DNA from 4 places in the Streptomyces sp. NPDC001851 genome. Region 2 is predicted to be linked to each of the others. Evidence: riboswitches for the same ligand, from Rfam matches in the RefSeq annotation. Region 2 holds a riboswitch; each other region holds the start of a gene.
The links. A riboswitch is a leader RNA that binds a small molecule or an ion and turns the genes downstream of it on or off. The one in region 2 is predicted to bind cyclic di-AMP.

Region 1 (4,798 bases), on a different contig from region 2:
GGCATCCCCGTCCGCGTCTTCGGCGACCCCATGGTCAGCTGGCGCGACCACATGCCCGAGGGCATGCTCCTGAAGTCGACGCCCGCCGCCTCCAACCTCGACTGCCCGCAGCCCGGCCACACCCTCGCCGACTACTGCGACGCGGCCGGGATCCGCCGTCTGGTGACCGACGAGGACATCATCCCGGTGGAGACGTTCATCGCCTACGGCGAGTGGTTCCAGCAGAAGCTGGTCCCCGGCCTGGAGCGGGTGCGGGTCGTCTCCGTGGACCGCGACAAGAGCGGCGGCTTCGAACTCAAGCTGGACTCCGGTGAGACGTTCACCGCGCGTGCCGTCGTCGTCGCCACCGGCCTGTCGGGCCTGGCCCACGTCCCGGCGGAGCTGGCGGGAGCCGCGGCCGACGGGCCGGCGCCCACGGGGCCGGTCTCGCACAGCTCCCAGCACCACGACCTGAGCCGTTTCGCCGGCAAGGAGCTCATCGTGGTCGGCGCCGGGCAGTCCGCGCTGGAGACGGCGGCGCTCGCCGCCGAGGCGGGGGCACGCGTGCGTGTCGTCGCGCGCGGCCGCGGCCGGGTCGCCTTCGGCGCCCCGCCCTGGGACCAGCCGAAGCTGCGCCCCGAGTCCCCGTTCGGCCGGGCCTGGTCGCTGTGGGCGTTCAGCTACTACCCGCACCCCTACCGCTATCTTCCCGAGGCCACCCGCCACTTCCTGGTCCGCCGGGTCCTCGGACCGCTCGGCGCCTGGTGGCTGCGCGAGCGCTTCCAGAGCACCGTGCTGGTCCAGGACGTGGAGCGGGTCGTGGGCGCCGAGGCGCCGGACGGCACCCCCGTCCTCACCGTCCGCACGCACGGCGGCCGTACCGAGCGGCTCACCGCCGACCACGTCATCGCCGCCACCGGCTACCGCGTCGACATCGCGGCGATGGACTTTCTCGGCCACGAACTGCGCACCCGGCTCGCCGTGAGCCGTGGCACGCCCAAGCTGGGCCCCGGCTACGTCTCCTCCGTCCCCGGGCTGTATTTCACGGGCCTGCCGGCGGCGGCGTCGTACGGCCCGGTGATGCGCTTCGTCTGCGGTACGGAGTTCGCCTCTCCGCGCCTGACGAAACACCTGGCGGCGGCCCACGGCTGAAGCCTGCGGGAGAACCGGCCCGGGTCCGTCGCCTCTCCTGCCCGTGCTCCGGCGGTGCGGTGACGTGACCGTGCGGGGGCCGGCCGCATCCGCACCGCCATCGAGGAGCCGGCGGACGCCACTTGGGGCTGTCCGGTACGCAAGTACGCAGGCCGACAAGATGAGTCGGCGGGGCGAGGTATCCGTATTCTCTGATCATGGCAGCCTCCCCCGCGTACGCTCTGATCGCCACCGACCTGGACGGAACGCTGCTGCGCGGCGACGACACGGTCTCCGACCGGTCGCTCGCCGCGCTCGCCCGGGTGGCGCGGGCCGGTGTCCGGCACCTGGTGGTGACGGGCCGGCCGGCCCCGCGGGTACGGCCCCTGCTCGAACACCTCGGCTGCACGGGGCTCGCGGTGTGCGGGCAGGGTGCGCAGGTCTACGACGCCGCGTCCGGCCGTCTGCTGTGGTCGGTCCGGCTGGACCGGGAACTGGCCGAGACCGCGCTCGGCAAGATCGAGGCCGAGGTGGGGCAGGTCTACGCGGCCGTCGACCAGGACGGCGTCGACGGGCTCACGCTCATCGAGCCCGGCTATCTGATGCCGCACCCGACCCTGCCCGCGGTACGGGTCGGCCGGCGCGACGACCTGTGGTGCGAGCCCATCAGCAAGGTGCTGTTGCGCCATGCCGAGCTGTCGGACGACGAGTTGGCGGCGGTCGCGCGCGCGGTGGTGGGTTCGCTGGCGACGGTCACCATGTCGGGGCCGGGAACCGTGGAGCTGCAGCCGTCCGGGGTGACCAAGGCGACCGGCCTCGCGCTGGCCGCCGAGCGGCTCGGGATCGCCGCGAAGGACGCCCTGGCGTTCGGCGACATGCCCAACGACATCCCCATGTTCGAGTGGGCCGGACACGGGGTCGCCATGGCCAACGCGCACCCCGAGCTCAAGGCGGTGGCCGATGAGATCACCCTGTCGAACGAGGACGACGGCATCGCCGTCGTCCTCGAAAGACTGTTTCCGGCCGACTGGCCGGCGTCGGCGCCGACCGACTGACCGGCCCATCAGTACGGGTCTGTCGTGCCGGTCGGCGGAGCCGTCAGTACGCGCCGAAGACGTTGTCGATCGACCCGTACCGCTTGGCCGCGTAGTTGCAGGCGGCGGTGATGTTCGCGACCGGGTCGTAGATGTTGAAGGACGTTCCGGCCACGTGGTACGCGTTGAACGTCGGGTCGATGACCTGGAGCAGGCCCTTGGACGGGATGCCCGCGGCGGCGTTGGAGTCCCAGAGGTTGATGGCGTTGGGGTTGCCCGAGGACTCCCGCATGACATTGCGGTAGATGCCGTTGTAGCTGCCCGGGATGCCCTTCTGGGCCATGATCGCGAGGGACTCGCGGATCCAGCCGTCGAGGGTGTTCGGGTAACCGGCGGGGGTGGTGGAGACCGTGGTGGCGGCCGGGGTCGCGGCGGAGGCGCTGGTCGCCCCGATGAGCGGCAGGGCGAGGACGGCGGCACCGGTGCCGACGGCGGCGAGGGCGCGGACGAGGCGGTTGTTCCGGGTACGGCGGTGCTGAGCGGCAGCAGGCATGGGAAAGTTCCTCTCCGACGCCTGCGAGGTGAGCTGTCGGGTTCGGGCGGGGAGGTGCCCGGCCGTGCCCGGGAAGGCACGGCTTCACCCCGAGCCGTCCCGGCGCGACGTGTGTCGTCCGGTCCGGCGACTTACCTGGGTCCCCCGCTCCTGCCATACGAATGTGTCCGTGGATGGGTATGCGGGCGGTGGCAGGATTCGGCGTCCGCCCGACGGCCCGGAACGTATGCGAGAGCACATGTCGGGAACAAGTACCGGATTCACACAACGTCCCGTTTGACCTTGATCTATTCCCTATGGGGTGCTTGATCCTTTGCGGTTGCCAAGCCTCAACTCGCCAGCGCGGCAAGGAGGAAGGGGGGGTCCGCGGGGGTGGGGGGCCGGCGGGCGCCCGTGACCCAACTCACGAAATAGCAAAGTGCTTCAAGTCGGACATGGGGGATTCGGGTGGGTCGGCCGGTGCCGCTTCCCTCGCCTCTCCGCTCGCGACAAAGCGGACAGAATCTTGATAAGTCGATAAATATACGTTCATATCCTGTGATCAAAAACATCCCCTCGTGACCCGATACCTCCCAGGCTGGACTGGTGGGCGCTATCGGTGATCGAAACAGGACCGGATACGCTGACTTGAGTGATGGCAGCGACCTATCGACAAACCGTGTAATCGCCAGCAGACACCAGCAGACAGGAGACCCCTCGTGACCGTCGTCGGGCCGTTCGGGCTGAGCGTGCGGGACCAGGCTCTGGAAGCCGATGTCCAGGCCGGATTGACGGCTGTCGAGGAAGGCTTGCTTGAGGCCACCAAGAGCGAGGTCCCGTTCATCACGGAGGCCGCGCAGCACCTCGTGCGGGCCGGCGGGAAGCGGTTCCGGCCGCTGCTCGTGATGCTCGCGGCCCAGTTCGGCGACCCCTACGCACCGGGTGTCGTGCCGTCGGCCGTGGTCGTGGAGCTGACCCACCTGGCCACGCTGTACCACGACGACGTCATGGACGAGGCGGCCGTACGGCGTGGCGTGGACAGCGCCAACACGCGCTGGGGCAACTCGGTCGCGGTCCTCACCGGCGACTTCCTCTTCGCCCGGGCCTCCCAGATCCTCGCCGACCTCGGCCCCGAGGCCGTGCGGGTGCAGGCCCTCGCGTTCGAGCGGCTGGTCACGGGCCAGATCCTGGAGACCGCCGGCCCCTCCGACGGCCGCGACCCGGTCGAGCACTACCTGGACGTGCTCGGCGGCAAGACGGGCTCCCTGGTGGCGGTGTCGTGCCGGTTCGGCGCGATGATGTCCGGCGCCGACGAGACGGTCGTCGACGTGCTCACCCAGTACGGCGAGCGGCTCGGCGTCGCCTTCCAGCTCGCCGACGACGTCCTGGACATCGCCTCCGACTCGCACGAGTCCGGCAAGACCCCCGGCACCGACCTGCGCGAGGGCATTGCGACGCTCCCGGTGCTGCGGCTGCGCGAGCGGGCGGCCCGGCTGGGGCTGCCCGAGGACATCGCGCTGTGCCGGCTGCTGGACTCCGACCTCGCCGACGACGCCCGGCACGCCGAGGCGCTGGCCGCGCTGCGCGTCCACCCCGCGCTGGAGCAGGCCCGCCGGGACACCGTCCGGTACGCGGAGGAGGCCCGCGCCGCGCTGGCGCCGCTGCGGGAGTGCGACGCCAAGGCGGCGCTGATGGAGCTGTGCGACGCGGTGGTGCACCGCGCCGGCTGACCCCGGCCGTCCGCGCGGGCCACGCCGCGGGGCAGCGACCGGCCGTACGGTCCCTGTGCGACCCGTACGGCCCATCGGCACGACCTGGTGCGATACCCGACTCCGGGACGCCCAAGCCCCCGTACGGCCCCCTCCGTTCCGGTGAGACCCCTACGGGTCGGGGGACCCGTTGCCCCTACGTGTCATACCGCAGGCGTACACGGAGTTGGCTCCGTGGTCTGACGCTTCCTCATGGCCGATTTGGTGAGATGGACACCACGGACATCACCACTCCTCACCGATTCGGGTGAGAATGGCGGCTCTGGTGGACCAACGTGAGGACAGCCGCCGCCGACGACGGAGGTAAGGCACACATGGCACCGTACGAAACCGACGACGCAGTGGACGCCGCG
Region 2 (4,798 bases):
AGTTGCGCTGGCGCGGCGGGCTCATCATGCGCGGCCTGCGCACCCTGCCCGTGGAGTTCACCCCGGCCGCCGGCGCAGCCGGGCGAAGCTGAGCAAGAACGGCGTTCAACTTTGTGATCTTCACGTGATCTGCGCGGCATGAACTTGTGACAAGTGATCGTCTGCCGATACGTTCACCCATCAGCGTGGCGAGGCTTCCAGCGCGCCGCGCCGGTCCTGCTGTCGCACGAAAGGCTTCCGCATGCTCTCCGGGAACGGTCGTCACCGTCGCCCCCGCCAGGCTCCGGCCCTCCTCGTCGCGGCCGGAGTGACCGGCTCCGCCATCGCCATCCCGCTGCTCGGCGCGGCCAGCGCCAACGCGGCCGACGGGACCACCTGGGACAAGGTCGCCGAGTGCGAGAGCGGCGGTTCCTGGAGCGCGGACACCGGTAACGGCTACTACGGCGGCCTGCAGATCTCGCAGGACGACTGGGGGAGGTACGGCGGCACGCAGTACGCCGCCAGCGCCGACCAGGCCAGCCGCTCGCAGCAGATAGCCGTCGCCGAGAAGATCCTGGCCGACCAGGGCACCAAGCCGTGGGCCACCTGCGCCCTGCTCTCCGGCCTGACCTCCAACTCCGGTTCGGTCGACGTCGACACCGGTGTCGGCTCCGGTGGCACCGGCGGGTCGGGCGACACGCATGGCTCGGGTCACGCCTCCGGCTCGACCGGCAACTCCGACCCGTCCGGTCTGCCGGATTCATCCGCATCCGACTCCGGTTCTGGCTCCGGCTCAGGCTCCCCTTCCGGCTCCGACTCGGGCTCCGGTTCGGCCTCCTCCGGTTCCGCCTCCTCCGGTTCGGCCTCCTCGGGTCCGGATGCCTCCGGCTCCCCGTCGGACCCGCGTGCCACGCCGTCTCCGCACCGGAGCGACCGCGCCGCGAAGACCCCGGACGCGCCCGGCGGCTCCCGCGGAGCCAGCACCCCCAAGTCCGACAAGACCGACAAGCCCGGCTCGTCCGGCGGCGGCGGTTCGCAGGGTGATGACAGCGCGCCGACGGTCACCCCTGGTACCGACGAATCGGACAATTACCAGCAGTCCGCCGGGTCTTGGAGCCTGGTCGACACCGGCGCGCTCAGCAGTGGCGGACGTCACCGCGGCGAGAGTGCGGACGAAAGCGTGACAAACGGTCAGAATGCCCCCTCTTCCGGCCGCCACGCCGGCCGCGTGGCGGACACCTACACCGTGCGCGAGGGGGACACCCTGGCCTCCATCGCCGACTCCCTGGGCGTCCACGGCGGGTGGCACGCGCTCTACGACGGGAACAAGAGCGTCATCGGCGCCGACCCCAACCACATCACCGCCGGTCAGACCCTGGAAGTCGATACCGAAAACGGCGCAAAGTAGCGGCAGTTGACGCCCCGTTTCGCCGTGGATGTCCGATTCGGTGAAAGTGTGGGATGAGTCTCAGAAGCCCTGATCGTCTTTGAAATTCCGTCGATCACGTGTCTACGGTCAGGACCGCTCGTCACCACGAGCCCCGGCGGCCGCAACGCCGAATCCTGCCAGCGGTCGCCCGGGAACAGTCGTCGCGTCAAGCGCCGTAGGCAGGAGCGGGGGACCCAAGGTAAGTGCCGGGCCCGGCGGTTCACGCCGGTACCGGCTGGGGGTGAAGCCGCGCCTCGCGAAAGCGAGTGCGCGGCCGGGCAACTCAACCGGCCCGAACCCGACAGCTCACCTCGCAGGCGTCGGTGAGGGGATTGATCCATGCTGTTCTCCGGCAAGGGCAAGCACCGTCGTCCGTCCAAGGCCGTCCGCGCCATCACGCTCGCCGGTGTCACCGGCGCCGCCGTCGCCGCCCCGCTGATGGCGGCCGGCAACGCCTCCGCCGCCACCGCCTCCGAGTGGGACGCCGTCGCCCAGTGCGAGTCGGGCGGCAACTGGTCCATCAACACCGGCAACGGCTACTACGGCGGTCTGCAGTTCTCCGCCTCCACCTGGGCCGCGTACGGCGGCACCGCCTACGCCCCGCAGGCCAACCAGGCCAGCAAGGCGCAGCAGATAGCCGTCGCCGAGAAGGTCCTCGCCGCGCAGGGCAAGGGTGCCTGGCCGGTCTGCGGCACGGGCCTGTCGGGCGCCGCCTACAACGGCACCGCGCCCAGCACCTCCTCGGGCACCACCTCCTCGAAGAGCACCGCGCCCAGCACCACCACGCGCTCCGACCAGCAGGCCGCCTCCCGCTCCGCCGAGCGCACGGCCCCGTCCGCGAGCAAGACCGTCACCACCCCGACCGGCAAGAAGGTCAAGAAGGGCGACGGCGAGTACAAGGTCGTCAAGGGCGACACCCTCAGCTCCATCGCCGTCCAGCACCACGTCCAGGGCGGCTGGCAGAAGCTCTTCGAGCTGAACAAGGACATCGTCGAGGACGCGAACCTCATCTACCCGGGTCAGCAGCTGCACCTGAAGTAAGCGGCGGCAGTCCTCCGGCCCGCCCCCCGTCCCCACGGGCTCCCCGCCCCGGCGCGTGTTCCCCCGTACGCGCCGGGGCGGGGTCTTTTCTGCGTGCCCTCTGCACCCACCCTTTGTTCCGTTGGTGAACAATGGGTACCGTCTGCGTGTCCCTCCCCGTCCACGGGGCGGTCGGTCGGTGGCCGATCCGCCGGAGACGGTTAGGCTCTAGTCGCAAGGCACAGCCGTAAGGCAGCAAGCCCCGCACTTCCAGCGTCACATCCAAGAAGGAGATGCTCGTGCCGTCCATCGACGTCGTCGTAGCCCGGGAAATCCTGGACTCCCGAGGCAATCCCACGGTCGAGGTCGAGGTCGGCCTCGACGACGGCAGCACGGGTCGTGCCGCCGTCCCGTCCGGCGCCTCGACCGGCGCCTTCGAGGCCATCGAGCTGCGCGACGGTGACCCCAACCGCTACCAGGGCAAGGGCGTCGAGAAGGCCGTCCTCGCCGTCATCGAGCAGATCGGCCCGGAGCTGGTCGGCTACGACGCCACCGAGCAGCGCCTGATCGACCAGGCCATGTTCGACCTGGACGCCACGGACAACAAGGGCTCCCTCGGCGCCAACGCCATCCTCGGCGTCTCCCTCGCCGTCGCCCACGCCGCCTCCGAGGCCAGCGACCTCCCCCTCTTCCGCTACCTGGGCGGCCCCAACGCGCACCTGCTGCCGGTGCCGATGATGAACATCCTCAACGGCGGCTCGCACGCGGACTCCAACGTGGACATCCAGGAGTTCATGATCGCCCCGATCGGCGCGGAGTCCTTCTCCGAGGCCCTGCGCTGGGGCACCGAGGTCTACCACACGCTGAAGAAGGTCCTGAAGAGCAAGGGCCTGGCCACCGGCCTCGGCGACGAGGGCGGCTTCGCCCCGAACCTGGGCTCCAACCGCGAGGCCCTCGACCTCATCCTGGAAGCCATCAAGGAGGCCGGCTACGCCCCCGGCCAGCAGATCGCCCTCGCGCTCGACGTGGCCGCCTCCGAGTTCTACAAGGACGGCACGTACCTCTTCGAGGGCAAGGAGCGCTCCGCCGCCGAGATGACGGAGTACTACGAGGAGCTCGTCGCGGCCTACCCGCTCGTCTCCATCGAGGACCCGCTGTTCGAGGACGACTGGGCCGGCTGGAAGGTCATCACCGACCGTCTGGGCGACAAGGTCCAGCTCGTCGGTGACGACCTGTTCGTCACCAACCCCGAGCGCCTGGCCCGCGGCATCGAGGAGGGCACCGCCAACGCCCTGCTGGTCAAGGTGAACCAGATCGGCTCGCTGACCGAGACCCTGGACGCCGTCGAGCTGGCCCAGCGCAGCGGCTTCAAGTGCATGATGTCCCACCGCTCCGGCGAGACCGAGGACGTCACCATCGCCGACCTGGCCGTCGCCACCAACTGCGGCCAGATCAAGACCGGCGCCCCGGCCCGCTCCGAGCGCGTCGCCAAGTACAACCAGCTGCTGCGCATCGAGGAGATCCTCGACGACGCCGCGGTGTACGCGGGCCGCAGCGCGTTCCCGCGCTTCAAGGGCTGACGCAACCTGGGCTAAGTCTTAGCCAGTCATACGTACGTCCCCGTACCCGGTCCCGTACCGTGTCCGGGGACGTACGCACGTGTGAAGCGCAGGGCAAAGGGGAGGCGGGAGAGCCGCATGGCCGTGAAGGACCGGGACCGTTTCTCCACCGCGACCAGGCTGCGGCTGCTCGGCGAGCAGACGGCGGCCCGGGTCTACCGCTCCCAGACCAAGCGGCAGGCCCGCCGCTCCCGGCTCACCGGCCGGGCGGCGCTGCTCGCGCTGGTGCTGTGCTCGATGATCGTCGCGCTCGCCTACCCGATGCGGCAGTACGTCTCCCAGCGCGCGGAGATCGCCGACCTCCAGCGGCAGCAGGAGCAGGCCCGCAAGCGGGTCGAGCAGCTGCGCGACCTCAAGGCGCGCTGGCAGGACGACTCCTACGCCGAGCAGCAGATCCGGCGCCGGCTGCACTATGTGAAGCCCGGCGAGACCGGGTACGTGGTCGTCGACCCGGGCGCGGCCCGGCAGTCCCGCGCCGACCTCGGGGCCGCCCGCCGGCCCTGGTACGCGAACGTCTGGGACGGGGTCGACAAGTCCGACGCCTCCGACCAGTGAGCAGTAACGCCGGCCTTCGGCCGTAACCGACAGAAAGCTTCGAAGAGCAGTCATGGAAACGCCCCCGCCCCGCACTTCGCGCACCGAGCCCACAGACGCGGACGTCGAGGCCTTCAAGCAGCAGCTCGGCCGACCGCCGCGCGGCCTGCGGGCCATCGCGCACCGCTGCCCGTGCGGCCAGCCGGATGTCGTGGAG
Region 3 (4,798 bases), on a different contig from region 2:
GCCCTGGGCTGCTATGGGGCGCATATATCCACATCCGCGGCGGTGTCCGGCGGCCCGCTGACAGAGCGTGGGGGAGTGCTGGCTAGGCTCCGGACCCATGGACGTACTCATCCATCTCTTCGTCGGCCTGCACATCATCGGCATCGCCGCGCTGCTCGGCGGCTTCCTCACCCAGATGAAGGCGATGGGCCGGGGCACCGCCCGATTCGTGCCCGGGATGCTGCACGGCGCGCTGACCATGCTGGTCACCGGTGTGGCCCTGGTCGGCCTCAACCAGGCCGACGACCACCACATCAACACCATCAAGATCGGTGTGAAGCTGGCGCTGCTGATCGTGATCCTCGGGCTGGTCTATGTGAAGCGCGACGAGGAGACGGTGGACAGGACCCAGTTCGGGCTGGTGGGTGCGCTGACCGCGGTGAATGTCTTCATCGCCGTGCTGTGGACCTGAACGCGCGCACCGCACCGGTGGCCACCGCGAGCCACACCGCCACCGCCACCCACAGCAGCACCCGTCCCGGCCAACTGAGCCACGGGACACCGAGGACGCTCGCGGCGGTCAGCGTCGCCGCCGCCGTCATCCCCATCGGGAACACCGTCGCCCACCGCCGCACGTCATAGCCGCGCCGGGGCCGCACCGCCTCAGCGGCCAGCAGCACGAGACACCAGGCCAGGTTCAGGACGAGCAGCGCGACCGTCACGGTGCGCAGCACCCCGCGGTCGTCCTCGTCCCACAGATACAGGCCTGCGTCCCCGGCGACGAGCAGCTTCGCCCCCGCCAGCGCCGAGATCGCGAGCGCCCCGCCGGCGATCCAGTGATCGCCGGCCCCCTCCAGCACCTGCCGTACGTCGAAGCGGGCCAGCGCGAGGCCATAGAGCACCAGCCCCAGCCAGAACACCACCAGTGCGGCGTGCGCGAGCCACGCCGTGCGCTGGGCCGCGGCCAGCGTCGCGGCCAGTACGGCGACCCCCTGGGTGGCCACACAGCACAGGAACACCGCTCCCGGCATGCGCTGCCCCCAGTGCCGGACGACCAGGACCAGCAGGACCGGCCACAGCAGCGCCGCGAGCGCCAGCAGCGCCCCGGCCACGGTCTGCCGGCCCAGCTCCGCGACCCGGGTGCCGAGCACGGTGGTCGCGGCGACGGCGCTGAGCGCGCCGGGACTCTCCGCCTCGGCCACCCAGCGCTGCCGCTCGCAGAGCAGCCGCAGGACGAAGTCGGCGGCCAGCGCCACCCAGGCGACGCCGGTCATCGCGAGCGTCACCCAGGAGAGCGCCTCGGCGCCGGTCAGGTGCAGCCCCACCGACAGGATGCCGGTCGCCATCACGGCGGCCCCGGCCGCGGGGGGCCGCTCCGCCCACCACGTACGCAGACCTGGGATGCCGGGCATGCGCCCGATGCTAGGGAGCCGCACGGCCCCGCCGGGGAAGGGCACGCGCGCGTGGAGGGCGAAAACGCCGCTACGCGCGCGTGCGGCGAAGAAAGCCGGCCCGGTCAGCCCGGCCGGACCACGCTGTGGATGATCGACTCTCCGCCGTAGAAGATCGACTCCTCGCGGACGTAGGCGCCCGGCTTCGGGGCGTGGATCATCATGCCGTTGCCCAGGTAGACGCCGACGTGGCTGATGTCGTCGTAGAAGAAGACCAGGTCGCCCGGCCGCGCGTTGGCCAGCGACACCGTGGTGCCCGCATCGACCTGGTCGTAGGTGGTGCGCGGGAGGGCGACGCCGGCCGCTCTCCAGGCGGCCTGGGTGAGGCCCGAGCAGTCGTAGGAGTCCGGCCCGGTGGCGCCCCACACATACGGCTTGCCGAGCTGCGCACGGGCGAAGGCGATCGCCTTCTCGGCCTTCGTGCCGTAGGAACCGGATGGCGTGGAGCCGGCCGAGCCGGAGCCCGTCGAACCGGATCCGGACGACGAGGACGACGAGGACGATGAGGACGACGACGAGGACGAGGCGGAATGCTCCCGGTCTGCCTGCTGCTTCGCGAGCTCGGCCGCCTTGCGTGCCGCCTCCTGCTGCTTCTCCCGTTCGATGGCGGCCAGCCGCGCCTTCTCCTGGGCCGTCAGCTGCGACAGCAGCTCGCGCGCGGAGGCGAGTTTGCTCTGGACGGTGGCCTTGGCGGCCTGCAGGTCGTGCTGCGAGTCGGTCAGCGTCTGAAGGCTCTCCGCGGCCTCCCGCCGTTTCTTCATGGTCGCGGCCTGCTCGCCGATGTAGTCGTCGACCGTGCTCTTCTCCCGCGAGGTCAGCCGGTTCATCAGCTGGCTCTGGTCGAAGTAGTCCTGCGGGCTGTCCGCGAGCAGGAAGGTGGCCGTGCCGGGAGTGGCGGCGCCGCTGCGGTACTGGGCCGCGGCGAAGGAGCCCAGCTCCTCGCGCGCCTTGTTGAGGCGTTCGGTGCGCCGGGCGAGATCGTCGCGCAGGGCGTCGACACGGCCCTGCTGCTTTCCTGTCCGCTCCTTGGCCGCGTTGTACTTCTCGGTCGCCGACTCCGCCTGGCGGTAGAGGTCGTCGACCTTCCTCTCGACCTCCTCCAGGCTCGGCTTGGCGCGATCGGTCGGGGCGGCCTCCGCGGTCTGCGAGAGCACAGCCATGGAGGTGAGGGCGGCGGTGGCGAGGGCGGGGGTGCGCAGGCCCGTCCCGATGGTTCCGCCGGGGCGCGTCTTGCGGTGCGACGCCAAGGGAGGCGACTCCTTCCAGTGGGCCGCCTACCGGGTTAGCTGTCGGGTTCGGGCGGCGGCTCGGAAGGGTTGCCCTACGGCCTCGTCCCGGGTGGGAGTCGGCCGATTCACCCCGGGATCGGTGGGTCCCCGGCTCCGGTCGCCGGAAGCGGCGCGCCGGACTCGGCGGAGGCCGCGCACGCGGCCTGACGGCAACCTAGCCAACTCGTGTGACTAGTGTGAAGGTTGGTGCGTGATATGTCCGATACATTTTCGTGATCCGACCTCCGGATCACGTTTACGCCATCGGGCGATTCCGCAGCGTAAGGGCTGTGTTCCCGGATCTCCGCCATCGAGCCCGCGGGGCATCTTCCCGGGACGGCGACCGGTTGTCGGTGGGGCGCCCTAGACTCGTAGAGCGATGAGCAGCCTCTTTGACGACAGCTTCCTGGCGGACCTCCAGCCCCCTCGCGGGCGCGAGGAGGAGCCCCCGCCGCCGCCCGAGGACGATCACGCTCCGGAGCCGCTTCCGGACGATCTGTTCGGCGGGAAGTTCGACGTGCCCCCGGATCGGGACGCCTACTACCGCGACGGCGCCCCCCGCCCCGCGCTCGACGTGGCGGCCCTGCTGGAAGGGCTGAACGACAACCAGCGCGCCGCGGTCGTGCACGCCGGCTCGCCGCTGCTCATCGTCGCCGGTGCCGGCTCCGGCAAGACCCGTGTGCTCACCCACCGCATCGCCCACCTCCTCGCCGAGCGGCACGTACATCCGGGCCAGATCCTCGCGATCACCTTCACCAACAAGGCCGCGGGCGAGATGAAGGAGCGCGTCGAGCAGCTCGTCGGCCCGCGCGCGCACGCGATGTGGGTGATGACCTTCCACAGCGCGTGCGTGCGCATCCTGCGCCGGGAGAGCAAGAAGCTCGGCTTCACGTCGTCGTTCTCGATCTACGACGCCGCGGACTCCAAGCGCCTGATGGCCCTGGTCTGCCGCGACCTGGACCTCGACCCCAAGCGCTTCCCGCCGAAGTCCTTCAGCGCCAAGATCAGCAACCTGAAGAACGAGCTGATCGACGAGGAGGACTTCGCCGCCCAGGCCACCGACGGCTTCGAGAAGACCCTCGCCCAGGCCTACGCCCTGTACCAGTCGCGGTTGCGCGAGGCGAACGCCCTCGACTTCGACGACCTGATCATGACGACGGTCAACCTGCTGCGCGCCTTCCCGGACGTGGCCGAGCACTACCGCCGCCGCTTCCGGCACGTCCTGGTCGACGAGTACCAGGACACCAACCACGCCCAGTACGCGCTGGTACGGGAACTCGTCGGCACCGGGGAACACGACGAGGACACCCCACCCGGCGCGTACGACATCCCGCCCGCCGAGCTGTGCGTGGTGGGTGACGCGGACCAGTCGATCTACGCCTTCCGGGGTGCGACCATCCGCAACATCCTCCAGTTCGAGGAGGACTACCCGGACGCGACGACGATCCTGCTGGAGCAGAACTACCGCTCCACGCAGACCATCCTGTCCGCCGCCAACGCGGTCATCGAGCGCAACGAGTCCCGCCGCCCGAAGAACCTGTGGACCAACGCCGGCCAGGGCGCGCGGATCACCGGCTACGTCGCCGACACCGAGCACGACGAGGCGCAGTTCGTCGCCGAAGAGATAGACCGCCTGGTGGACGCGGGGGACGCCAAGGCCGGCGACGTCGCCGTCTTCTACCGCACCAACGCCCAGTCCCGTGTCTTCGAAGAGGTCTTCATCCGCGTCGGCCTGCCCTACAAGGTCGTCGGCGGGGTCCGCTTCTACGAGCGCAAGGAGGTCCGGGACGTCCTCGCCTACCTGCGGGTCCTCGCGAACCCCGAGGACTCGGTGCCGCTGCGCCGCATCCTCAATGTGCCCAAGCGGGGCATCGGCGACCGCGCGGAGGCGATGGTCGACGCCCTCGCCCAGCGCGAGAAGATCAGCTTCCCGCAGGCGCTGAAGCGGGTGGACGAGGCGTACGGCATGGCCGCGCGTTCCACCAACGCGGTCAAGCGGTTCAACACGCTGATGGAGGACCTGCGTACGATCGCCGAGTCCGGCGCCGGACCCGCCACCGTCCTGGAGGCGGTCCTCGAACGCACCGGCTATCTCGCCGA
Region 4 (4,798 bases), on a different contig from region 2:
ACCGTGCGGGCCGAGGCGATCGGGGCCGTGATCGTCGGCTGGGCGGCCAGCCAGGCGAGGGCGACCGTGGCGACGGGGGCCGCGTGGGCGGCGGCGACCTCGTCCAGGGCCGCCAGGACCTTCTGGCCGTGCTCGGAGTCGGCGTACTGCTGGGCGCGGCCGGCGCGGGCGCTGTCGACCTTGGTGCCGGGGCGGTACTTGCCGGTCAGGAAGCCCGAGGCGAGGGAGTAGTACGGCACCGCGGACAGCCCCTGCTTGGCTGCCAGGTCCTGCAGCGGGCCCTCGTACGTGTCGCGGGAGACGAGGTTGTAGTGCGGCTGGAGGGCGACATAGCGGGCCAGGCCCTCGCGGTCGGAGAAGTCCAGGGAGGCCTGCAGCCGTTCGGGACTGATGTTGGAGGCGGCGATGTGCCGGACCTTGCCCGCCCTCACCAGTTCGTCCAGCGCGCCGATGATCTCCTCGACCGGCACCTCGGGCTTGTCGTAGTGGGTGTAGTAGAGGTCGATGTAGTCGGTGTCCAGGCGGCGCAGGGAGGCGTCGGCGGCGGCCTTGATGGTGGCCGCGGACAGTCCCTGGTACTCGGGGTGCTGGCTGACCTTGGTGGCGATGACGACGTCGGCGCGGTTGCCGCGGGCCTTGGTCCACTTGCCGATGATCGTCTCGGACTCGCCGCCCTTGTTGCCCTCGATCCAGGCGGAGTAGACGTCGGCGGTGTCGATGAAGTTGCCGCCGGCGGCCGTGTAGGCGTCGAGGACGGCGAAGGAGGTCTTCTCGTCGGCGGTCCAGCCGAAGACGTTGCCGCCCAGGGAGAGCGGGAAGACCTCAAGGTCGGAGGAACCGAGTGTGCGCAGAGAAGTCATGCTCTACGTCAACACCGGCGGTGGGTGATCGCATTCCGCCGCCGGTGTCCAGGATCCCGCGAAAGGAGAGGTCAGGGGTTGAGGCCCTTGTCCCGCAGCCACGGCGCCGGGTCGATGCCGGCGGCCTGGCCGTCCGGGTGGACCTCCAGGTGCAGGTGCGGGCCGGTGACGTTGCCGGTGGCGCCGATGCGGCCGATGACCTCGCCGGTGGAGACCTTCTGGCCGACCCTGACGTTGATCGAGGACTGGTGGCAGAACCACAGCTCGGTGCCGTCGTCCAGGGTGAGGACCGTGCGGTAGCCGTAGGCGCCGGCCCAGCCGGCCTGGGTGATCGTGCCGCCGTGGATGGCCTTGATGAGGGTGCCGGTGGGGGCGGCGAAGTCGAGGCCGGTGTGGTAGCCGGAGGACCACATGGCGCCGGGCTGGCCGAAGGTGCCGGTGATCGTGTACGAGACGACGGGCAGCTGGTACTGCTTGGCCAGCTCGGCCAGGCGCTTGGCCTCGGCCGCCTTCTTGGCGTCGGCCTCCGCCTTCTCCTTGGCCGCGGCGGCCTTGGCGGCGGCGTCCTGCTCCGCCTTGGCCGCGGCGTCGGCGGTCTGCTTCTCGGCGGCGGCGAGCGCGGCGACGGTGGCCTTGCTGTCGGCCTTGCTCTGCTGCTGCTCGGCCTGGGCCATGATCCGGTTGCGCAGCGCCTCGCCCGCGTCGGAGTCCTTGCCGTCGGCCGAGGTCACGCCGACGTTGCTGAGCGCGGAGGGGTCCGTCCGGGGCGCGTCGGAGGAGTCGTCGCCGAAGAGGTGGCCGACGGAGTCCAGGTCCGGCAGGGATATGGAGACCGGCGGCTTGCCGGTGTTGGCGCTGGCCATGCCGCCCGCGCCGACCGCGGCCAGCACGCCGACGCCGAGGACGGTGGAGCTGCGCGCGAAGCCGCCGCGCTGCTTGGCGACACGGTGCCGGCCGCGGACCGGGGCGACGGAGTCCTCGGTGGGGTTCCACTCCTCCCAGGGGCCCTCTTCGGCACGGTGGGCGCCGTAGCCGAAGGTCTCGGGCTCGGTCGGCGCGGGTGTGAACGGGGCTTCTGGGGCAGGCCGGTTGGACGCCACGGGGGCGTGCTCCTTTCCTTCCTCCGCCTACCGGGTTAGCTGACGGGTTCGGAGCAGGAAGGTCTCCTACGCGCGTATACCGGCTGCGGCATTCGCACGATTCACCCCAAAGTGGTGGTTCCCCGGTTCCCTCGCGGGATTCGGCGCGTGCGCACGGAGCCGTCTCTTGTGACGGCTGGGACGACCGCGCTGCGTTATCGAACGTTAATAGACCTGCTGGTCACTTTCCAAGCCATCCGGCTTGATCATTAACGATTTCGGCCGTGGACTTACCGGTCAGGAGCGCCGCGAAACGGGCGAGTTGACCGGTGTTCAGGAGTCTCGGCGTTTTTGATGGTGACTCAGATGTTATGCGGAGGGCTGCCATCCGGTCACCGTCCGTGCAGATGATCAACGGACCCGGAAACGCGGTGTGCGCACCACCCCGCGCATGGGGTACTCTGGAGTCACAACGACGCGGGGTGGAGCAGCTCGGTAGCTCGCTGGGCTCATAACCCAGAGGTCGCAGGTTCAAATCCTGTCCCCGCTACTGAAGGCCCAGGGCCGGAATCCAGTGGATTCCGGCCCTGGGTGTTTTCAGCGCCCCAGCAGATGCGCGTTCGGCGCCTGGGCGGGTCCCGCCAGCTCCGGCAGTACGACCACCTGTGCACCCGCCTCGACGAGGACCCCCGTACCGTCGGCCGACGAAACGAACGTGTCCGGCTCCCGCCACGCGGTGACCACCCTGCGCACCCCCGCCCGCAGAATGAGCTCGGCGCAGGGCGCCGGCCGGGAGGACCGCCGGGCACAGGGTTCCAGGCTGCTGTAGACCGTTGCGCCGGCCAGCCGCGGATCCGCCGGGTCGACCTTCGCCAGCGCCGCCTCCTCCGCGTGGACCACGGGGTCGGCACCCTCCCGGGAATGGCCCCGCGCCAGCTCCGTACCGTCGGCGGCGACCACGACCGCGCCGACGCTGAACGCCGTCTCCGAGGGCGGGCACAGCGCGGCCAGGTCGCAGGCGGTGCGCAGCCAGTGGCGGTCGGCGGCGGCGGGGACCGGGCCGGTGCCGGGGGCCGTGGGCTCGTAGCGCATGAGGACCACGTCCTCGATGCGGCGGGTCTCGGTGAGGCGCAGCCGGCCGGGCTGGTAGGCGCCCGGGCCGAACAGGCGGGGAGCGGCCGGGTCGCCGACGAACAGCGGCGCGAGGACCAGCTGGAGTTCGTCCGCGAGGCCCAGCTGCAGCAGCTGGGTGTGGACCGTGCCGCCGCCCTCCACCATCAGGCGGCGTACGCCGCGCACGTCGTGCAGATGGGCCAGCAGGGCGTGCCAGTCGAGGCCGGGGCCGAGCGGGACGACGCCGGCGGTGCCGCCGAGGAGGCGGGCGGCGCGTTCGGCGCCCTGGTCGGTCGTGTAGACGAGTTTGTCGCCGCCGGTGTGCCAGAAGCGGGCGTCGGGGTCGAGGTCGCCGGTGGCGGTGACGGTGACCTTCAGCGGGTACTCCGGCCTGCCCCCGGCCACCCGGGCCGCGCGGCGCTCGGCGGAGTTGACCAGCAGCCGCGGGTTGTCGGCGCGGATCGTGCCGGCGCCGACCAGGATCGCGTCGACGGAGGCCCGGACGGCGTCGACCCGGTCGAAGTCGGCCGGACTGGACAGCAGGAGCCGGTCGGGGCCGGTGTCGTCCAGGTAGCCGTCGAGGGAGACGGCGGCGGACAGCAGCACATAGGGGTACGACATCGGCGCGCTCTCCCTGCGAAGTGGCTCTTGGTTCAAGTTTGAAACAAACTTACACTGGCGGCATGACGACCCGCTGGCTCACTCCCGAGGAGCAGCGCGCCTGGCGCGCCTACCTGGCCGCCGCCCGGCTCCTGGACGACGCGATCGACCGGAACCTGCAGCAGACGGCCGGCATGCCGCATCTGTTCTACTCCGTGCTGGCCAACCTCTCCGAGGCGCCCGAGCGGCGGCTGCGCATGACCGATCTCGCCGCGACACTGAAGATCACGCGCAGTCGGCTGACCTATGCGGTGAGCCGCCTTGAGCGGGACGGGCTGGTGCGCCGCGAGGACTGCCCCTGGGACCGGCGAAGCAGCATCGCCGTGCTGACGGACGAGGGGCTGGCCGTGCTGGAGCGTACGGCGCCCGGACACGTGGAGACGGTGCGCGCCACCCTGTTCGACCGGCTCACGCCGGAGCAGGTGGGGCAGCTGGAGGAGATCTGCGCCGGGATCGCGCGCGGGCTGCAGGGCGACGACACCGAGCCCGGGGCGGCGGAGGACGTGCCCTGGCGGCGCCGGTCGTCCTGTTCCTCGTCGACCCCGCCGGCATCCTCCGGGTCCCGTCCGGCACCCGGAAACTGATTGCTTTAAGTTTTAAGCATGAGGTAGGGTCCCCGCACGTACCGCTGCTTCAAATCTGAAGCACCTGCCCCGGAGGGATCCGCATGCCCGACCCCACCGCCGCCACGCCGCGCGCCCGCGTCCGGGTACCGCTGCGCTTCCACGACGGCTACAGCGTCGACGCCGAACTCGTCACCTTCCACGGCCTGGCCGACGGCCAGGAGCATGTCGCCGTCGTCCTCGGCGACCCCGGCCCGGTCCCGCTGGTGCGCCTGCACTCCGAGTGCCTGACCGGCGACGTCTTCGGCTCGGCCCGCTGCGACTGCGGACCCCAGCTGCGCGAGGCGGTCGAGCGCATCGCCGCCACCGGTGGCGTCCTGCTCTACCTCCGCCAGGAGGGCCGCGGCATCGGCCTCTACAACAAGCTCGACGCGTACGCGCTGCAGGACCAGGGCCTGGACACCTACGAGGCGAACGCCGCGCTCGGCCTGCCGGAGGACGCCCGCGACTACACCGCCGCCGC

Region 1: another riboswitch for cyclic di-AMP. It lies ahead of ABT171_RS22110 (transglycosylase SLT domain-containing protein); the one in region 2 lies ahead of ABT171_RS26010 (transglycosylase family protein).
Region 3: another riboswitch for cyclic di-AMP. It lies ahead of ABT171_RS02615 (C40 family peptidase); the one in region 2 lies ahead of ABT171_RS26010 (transglycosylase family protein).
Region 4: another riboswitch for cyclic di-AMP. It lies ahead of ABT171_RS31925 (M23 family metallopeptidase); the one in region 2 lies ahead of ABT171_RS26010 (transglycosylase family protein).

What each region holds. Positions count from the first base shown of each region.
Region 1 is NZ_JBEOYR010000014.1:156,272-161,069, forward strand. Features, by position in the region: gene ABT171_RS22100 (FAD-dependent oxidoreductase) at 1-1,131, shown strand, start outside; gene ABT171_RS22105 (HAD family hydrolase) at 1,329-2,165, shown strand; gene ABT171_RS22110 (transglycosylase SLT domain-containing protein) at 2,209-2,697, opposite strand; cyclic di-AMP (ydaO/yuaA leader) riboswitch at 2,701-2,876, opposite strand; gene ABT171_RS22115 (polyprenyl synthetase family protein) at 3,396-4,406, shown strand; gene ABT171_RS22120 (LolA family protein) at 4,760-4,798, shown strand, end outside.
Region 2 is NZ_JBEOYR010000018.1:100,298-105,095, forward strand. Features, by position in the region: gene ABT171_RS26000 (cytochrome P450 family protein) at 1-92, shown strand, start outside; gene ABT171_RS26005 (transglycosylase family protein) at 242-1,387, shown strand; cyclic di-AMP (ydaO/yuaA leader) riboswitch at 1,570-1,743, shown strand; gene ABT171_RS26010 (transglycosylase family protein) at 1,748-2,449, shown strand; gene eno (phosphopyruvate hydratase) at 2,722-4,008, shown strand; gene ABT171_RS26020 (FtsB family cell division protein) at 4,126-4,602, shown strand; gene ABT171_RS26025 (DUF501 domain-containing protein) at 4,655-4,798, shown strand, end outside.
Region 3 is NZ_JBEOYR010000001.1:557,641-562,438, reverse strand. Features, by position in the region: gene ABT171_RS02625 (hypothetical protein) at 98-451, shown strand; gene ABT171_RS02620 (tellurite resistance/C4-dicarboxylate transporter family protein) at 429-1,391, opposite strand; gene ABT171_RS02615 (C40 family peptidase) at 1,496-2,677, opposite strand; cyclic di-AMP (ydaO/yuaA leader) riboswitch at 2,685-2,841, opposite strand; gene pcrA (DNA helicase PcrA) at 3,078-4,798, shown strand, end outside.
Region 4 is NZ_JBEOYR010000026.1:99,120-103,917, reverse strand. Features, by position in the region: gene ABT171_RS31930 (aldo/keto reductase) at 1-860, opposite strand, end outside; gene ABT171_RS31925 (M23 family metallopeptidase) at 932-1,960, opposite strand; cyclic di-AMP (ydaO/yuaA leader) riboswitch at 1,970-2,116, opposite strand; tRNA gene ABT171_RS31920 (tRNA-Met) at 2,416-2,489, shown strand; gene ABT171_RS31915 (dihydrofolate reductase family protein) at 2,537-3,673, opposite strand; gene ABT171_RS31910 (MarR family winged helix-turn-helix transcriptional regulator) at 3,736-4,296, shown strand; gene ABT171_RS31905 (GTP cyclohydrolase II) at 4,380-4,798, shown strand, end outside.